Exiguobacterium sibiricum 7-3: one gene and its partner. The protein of the gene in region 1 interacts with the protein of each later gene in a pairwise test. Links are inferred from orthologs where the notes say so. Each region holds a gene or a part of one and is shown on either strand. Other genes may lie near its edges.

Evidence for each region.
Region 2: the proteins of P402_RS0102820 (region 1) and secA interact in binary tests that used the Escherichia coli proteins (3 or more experiments, as listed by UniProt). The link is inferred for Exiguobacterium sibiricum 7-3 from one-to-one orthologs.

Annotation. Positions count from the first base shown.
Region 1 is NZ_KK211190.1:344,589-347,836, reverse strand. What follows is about bases 141-3,053. They hold P402_RS0102820 (alkaline phosphatase), read left to right. Parts: upstream 141-874; coding sequence 875-2,233; downstream 2,234-3,053. Other genes in these bases: P402_RS0102810 (putative bifunctional diguanylate cyclase/phosphodiesterase), read right to left, coding at 2,946-3,053; P402_RS0102815 (DUF4352 domain-containing protein), read left to right, coding at 2,245-2,898; P402_RS0102825 (DUF6612 family protein), read right to left, coding at 141-626. In the rest of the region: more of P402_RS0102825, read right to left, coding at 1-140; more of P402_RS0102810, read right to left, coding at 3,054-3,248.
Region 2 is NZ_KK211190.1:635,863-639,300, reverse strand. Bases 30-3,132 are described here. They hold secA (preprotein translocase subunit SecA), read right to left. Parts: upstream 2,790-3,132; coding sequence 270-2,789; downstream 30-269. Other genes in these bases: hpf (ribosome hibernation-promoting factor, HPF/YfiA family), read right to left, coding at 3,007-3,132; prfB (peptide chain release factor 2), read right to left, coding at 30-202. Outside these bases: more of prfB, read right to left, coding at 1-29; more of hpf, read right to left, coding at 3,133-3,438. UniProt on the Escherichia coli protein: Required for protein export, interacts with the SecYEG preprotein conducting channel.

The DNA of each region.
Region 1 (3,248 bases):
TAGACCATCTTTTTATACTCAATTTGATCCATGACCTCTTTCATTTGATTAAATTGCCCGGACTGTTCCAGGGAATCCTTCATAAACGCTTTCAACTGATCCCCTTTTAAATCCACATCTACTTGATAGACGTTACCGCTCTTTTTAACTGTCCAGCTGTCTTTATATTTTTTCAATAATTGCAGGTTTTTATCTGTTGAGACGGTTGATTTCATCTGATTCATCATCTCACCGAGTTGGGATGCATCCTGAACAAACCACTGATCATTTTGAGAGAGGTACAACTTATCATCCATGATATAACTTTCCACCTGAAGATCTTTTCCATCTTGCGGGTTTTTCATATTAACTGTCTGATGCATTGCGAGCGGTTCTTGAATCAGATCGACCGTTACACTCTGATCCACCGTCATGTCGCCAACATCCGATGCCGTCGTTCCTTCCATCCGGAACGATTTAATGTCTTCTTGCGCATTCGATGCTTTTTTCAGCAACTCCGTATTCGAAAGCTGTTTCGACCCGTTCTCCCCTTGACCATCTTCTATCGTCTGGTCATTACACCCTGCTAATCCAATCGTTGCCGTGAGGAGCCCGATCGTCATCCACCTTGTCTTCTTCACCGTCATTCCTCCTTCAAACAGATTATCTTTCTTTACGATCTGTCACTGGAAAATGTTTCAAAACCACTTCTTATCTTATTACCGTTCTGACTCTTTTTTACTCATCAAACTTAACGTCCATCTGTCCAACGTAAATTTTAAACTTTGATTCTTAACAAAACTTTACACCGGTCAAACGTTCGTTTTACAGTCCAAAGCTAGAGTTAGTCCTGTAGATCTGAACCGTACTCATTTTCCTGAAGGAGGAACCATCCATGAAGTTGAAACGAATCATCCCGATTGTGGCATTATCGACATTATCCCTTAGCACGATGATCTCGACAGATGACGCCGAGGCAAAAACAAAATCATCCAAATCCCCGGAAATCCGGAACGTCATCTTTTTGATTGGAGACGGGATGGGTGTCTCGTATACGTCTGCTCACCGTTATCTCAAAAACGATCCAACGACGCCAATCGCTGAGAAAACAGCATTCGATAAATATCTTGTCGGTCAACAGATGACTTATCCGGAAGACCCGGAGCAAAACATCACCGACTCGGCGTCTGCCGCGACGGCAATGTCGTCCGGTGTCAAAACATATAATGCAGCGATTGCGGTCGATAACGACAAATCAGAAGTCAAAACTGTTCTCGAAGCGGCGAAGCAACGCGGCAAATCGACAGGACTCGTCGCGACATCCGAAATCACGCATGCGACGCCGGCCTCGTTCGGGGCGCATGACGAGAATCGCAAGAACATGAACGCCATCGCCGACGATTATTTCAAGGAGCGGGTCAATGGCAAACACAAGATTGACGTCCTCCTCGGCGGCGGGAAATCGAACTTTGTCCGCCCGGATGTCGATTTGACGAAATCGTTTAAGAAAGACGGTTACAGCTACGTCACGGATCTTGATCAAATGCAGGCGGATAAGAACAAACAAGTTCTTGGTCTGTTCGCGGACGGAGGATTGCCAAAACGAATCGATCGCGAGAATACCGTTCCATCTCTCGAACAGATGACGAACTCGGCCATCAAACGTCTTGATTCGAACAAAAAAGGTTTCTTCCTGATGGTCGAAGGAAGCCAAATCGACTGGGCCGGTCATGACAATGACATCGTCGGTGCCATGAGTGAAATGGAAGACTTCGAACGGGCCTTCAAAGCAGCAATCGCTTTTGCGAAAAAAGATAAACACACACTCGTCGTCGCAACAGCCGACCATTCGACCGGTGGTTACTCGATCGGAGCAGACGGCATCTACAACTGGTTCGCCGAGCCGATCAAGGCTGCGAAAAAGACGCCGGACTTCATGGCGGCAAAAATCATTGAAGGCGCAGATGTCCGGAAAACCTTGACGACGTACATCGACCAAAATCGACTCGCCTTGACGGAAGACGAAATCCAGTCCGTTTCACGTGCCGCGGAGTCGAAGAAAGTACTAGACGTCGATAATGCGATTGAAGATATCTTCAATCAGCGCTCACACACAGGCTGGACGACAGGTGGACACACCGGGGAAGATGTCCCCGTCTATGCCTTTGGTCCAGCGAAAGAACGATTCGCCGGTCAAGTCGATAATACGGATCACGCCAAAATCATCTTCGATCTGTTGAAATCGAAGAAATAAGGAGACTTTCCATGAAACAGATACTTGCTGCCTTGATGCTCGGGACGATTCTTTCGGGTTGCGGCAATGCGCCAGACACCATACAAGAAAAGTCGTCAGAGAAATCGGTCCCGAAACAGGAGACACCGGTATCGATCGAGAAGTCTGCCACGTATGTCCCGAACCCGCAATTACCAGATGACCGTAAACTGACGACCGTCAACCAATCGGTATCCGACGATAAAGGTGAACTGACATTAAAACAAATCGTCCGTCCTGATGTGACACGAACCATCGGACCAATCACGATGAAGATTGAAGAAATGAAGGTGTTCCATGCCCGTCCCAGTTACGGGATGATTGACTTTTTCCACGGCTTCACCCATGACGAATCCTTCGACCTCGTCAAGACGCGTGTGACAATCACGAATACAGGTGACGAACCGGTCACCTTTAACCCTGTTGCCCATTTTAAACTCGACGCTAAGACTGAGAAGACGATCGGGGACGATGTCTACCTCGAGTCACTCGCGACGACATACGCGCCGTCCGAGACACGGACCGGTAACTTTGGCTTCATCATCGAACAACCGCTCGAGTCCGTTGAATTATTGACCAGTGACGTCCTGAACGGGAAACGCGACGTCCTCGAAAAAGGCGTTTCGGTCTCAACAACACTCAAGTGAGAACAAAAAAACAGGCAATCCTTTCCGCATAATACGGAAGGGATTGCCTATTTTTGATACAACGCCGGAATCTGTTCGTGCGGCATCGGACGACCGAAGTAATACCCCTGCATCCGTGAACATTCCAACCGATTGAGGACATTGACCTGTTCCAGCGTCTCGACTCCTTCCGCGATGACTTCGAGCTCAAGCGATTTCGCCAAGTGGATGATCGAAGAGATCATCGAGTAGCCCGTTGTTGCCGGCTGGATTTTTTCGACGAACTCGCGTGGAATCTTTAGCGTATCAATCGGAAAATCAGCCAGTCGGGACAAGGAAGAATAGCCGGTGCCGAAGTCGTCAATTGAAAT
Region 2 (3,438 bases), 290 kb from region 1 along the record:
TATCGACCATCGCTTTCAGACCGTTTGATTCGTCGATGACCTTTTGAGCCGACTCCTGATTGTTCCAGAAGTCCGGATACGTCATCTCATTTTCAAGCTCCTCAATGCGTGAGATTTTGTTCTCGAGATCGAGCGATGCTTTGTATTCAGCGAGTTTCTTTTCCATCCACTCGGCGGTATTGCGTATTTCTGCTAATTCCATTGTGTTCCACCTTCTCTTTCCGTCAAAAGAGGCAGGAATCTCCCGCCTCTTTCAGCCGCTTCGTCACTTATGCCTGACGGCCGTGACAGTTCTTATATTTTTTACCGGATCCGCACCAACATGGGTCGTTACGTCCGATTTGTTCATTTGGATTTTTGCGGACCGGCGCTTTTTTGACGACCTTGTCCTCTTTTCCGGAAACCGCGACTTCATCTTTGACGACTTTCTCGCGTTTCAGGTTCGGATCAAGATCCGCACGGAGAACGAACTGTGTCACTTCTTCCGCAATCGCTGCGTTCATCGTGTCAAACATCAGCGAACCTTCCGATTGATACTCACGAAGTGGATCGTTTTGACCGTAGGCACGTAAATGAATCCCTTCACGCAATTGATCCATCTGATCGATATGGTTCATCCAGTGCTGGTCGACGGCGCGGAGAACGATGACTTTCTCGAACTCGTCAAACGCTTCAGCCGGTACTTCCGAGCGTTTGTGCTCGTAATGGGCAAAAGTCCGTTCTTTTAACAGTTCGATGATTTCTTCGCGTTCCTTACCGAACAGATCCTGTTCCGACACTTTTTCTTCGAGCGCAAGCGTTTGGTTGGCCCATTCCGCTAATGCACCAATGCTCCACTCTTCCGGAACGAACTCGATTGGCGTGTACTGATGGACACCGGCTTCAATCGTCTGTTCGATCATCGGACGGACGATATTTGAAACCGACTGGGCATCAAGAATCGCAGCCCGGTCCGCGTACATGACTTTCCGTTGGTCCGCCATGACGTTATCATATCCGAGAACCTGTTTCCGGGCATCGAAGTTATTTCCTTCGACCCGTTTTTGTGCCGATTCAACGGCCCGTGAGACCATCCGGCTTTCGATTGGTTGGGAATCATCCATTCCGAGACGATCCATCATCGATTGCAGGGAATCCGATCCGAAACGGCGCATCAATTCATCTTCAAGTGACAGATAGAACTGCGATGCCCCTGGATCCCCTTGACGTCCGGCACGACCACGGAGCTGATTATCGATCCGGCGGGATTCGTGACGTTCTGTCCCGAGGATGTAAAGACCACCTTTTTCGATGACCCCTTGTCCCAGCTTGATGTCGGTACCACGACCGGCCATGTTCGTTGCAATCGTTACCGCGTTCGGTTGTCCCGCATTCTCAACGATTTCCGCTTCCCGCGCATGGTTTTTCGCATTCAAGACTTCGTGGCGGATGCCGCGTTTCTTAAGAATACTGCTGAGGAGTTCAGACGTCTCGACCGCCACTGTACCGACAAGGACCGGTTGTCCTTCGCGGTGGGCACGTTCGATTTCGTCCGCGACTGCCGCAAATTTCCCGTTCATCGTCTTGAAGATCAAGTCCGGCTGATCGTCCCGGACGATTGGTTTGTTCGTCGGAACCGGTACGACATGCATGTTATAGATGTTACGGAACTCTTCTTCCTCGGTTTTCGCTGTCCCGGTCATGCCGGCAAGCTTCGTGTACATCCGGAAGAAGTTTTGGTACGTGATCGTCGCAAGCGTCATTGATTCACGTTGAATCTCGACGCCTTCCTTCGCTTCAATCGCCTGGTGCAGCCCTTCCGAATAACGGCGACCTTCCATGACACGTCCCGTGAACTGATCGATGATCATGACTTCGTCTTCACGAATCATGTAATCGACGTCCCGGTGCATGACTGAATTCGCACGGAGCGCAAGACTCAAGTGATGGTTCAAAGCGATATGATCGAGCGCGAACAAGTTATCGATGCCGAAATATTTTTCAGCACGGTCGATGCCCTGTTCCGTCAGTAAAACACTTTTCGTTTTGATGTCGACGGTATAGTCTTCATCTGCTTTCATCATCTTCGCGAACATATCTGCCTGCGAATAGAGTGCTGTTGATTTTTCGGCAGAACCGGAAATGATTAGCGGTGTCCGCGCTTCATCGACAAGAATCGAGTCGACTTCATCGACGACAGCAAAGGACAGCGGACGTTGCACGCGGTCTTCTTTATAGAGGACCATGTTGTCACGCAAGTAATCAAATCCAAATTCATTGTTCGTTCCGTATGTGATGTCACAGTTGTAGGCCGCTTGTTTCTCTTGGCGCGACATGCTCGACAAGTTCAGACCAACTGATAAACCGAGTGCTGCATAAAGTGGTTCCATGATGTCCCGGTCACGTTTCGCCAAATATTCGTTGACGGTGATGACGTGGACGCCGTTTCCGGCGAGGGCATTCAAATAGACAGGAAGTGTCGCAACAAGCGTTTTCCCTTCCCCGGTCTTCATTTCAGCGATATCGCCGTTGTGCAGGACGTATCCGCCAATCAGCTGGACACGGTAATGACGCATCCCGAGGACACGTGTTGACACTTCACGACAGACCGCAAAAGCTTCCGGTAAAATATCATCGAGGTCTTCCCCGTTCTCAAGACGAGTCCGGAATTCGACCGCTTTTCCTTCTAATTCTTGATCCGATAAGGCAGCCACTTGTGCCTCAAATGATTCAACGGCATCCGCCGCTTTTTCTGCTTTTTTCAGAACACGTTTTGTCGGTGCGAATAACTCTTTTAGAAAATTAGCCATGCCTTACAGTCCCCTTACTTCGAACGATTCTTAAAACGAACAGAATTCCGAGATTTTTCCTTTATTCAGTGTACCGAATACGCCGTCAAATTTCAACACGCGGACCATCCGGGTCACGGGAAATCCAACTTTAGTCTGAGACTACTTCTATTCATGAATAGTTTTTTATCATACCAAAAGAGGACTTACTCCGTGGAGTAAGTCCTCTGTAGATTCATTATTCTGGTTCAATCAAGCCGTAACGGCCATCTTTTCGACGGTAGACGACGTTCGTGTTACCCGTTTCAGCGTCTGAGAAGACGAAGAACGTGTGACCGAGCATGTCCATTTGAAGAATCGCTTCTTCCGTATCCATCGGCTTGAGTGTGAAACGTTTTGTCCGAACAAGTTCGAGTTCCGCTTCATCCTCTTCGTAGACAGGTGCTTCTGCCTCCGGTCCTTCGAGCGTTTTGAAGTACTCCCCAATACCGCCTTCTTTGGCACGGCCTCTCCGGTTGATCTTCGTTTTATGTTTCCGGATTTGACGTTCGAGCTTATCGACGACGAGGTCGATGGCTGCGTACATATCGCCATTGACATCCTCTGCGCGAAGCAAGAGGTTTGGCATTGGAATCGTCACTTCGACTTTTTGTTTCTCATTGTTGACTTT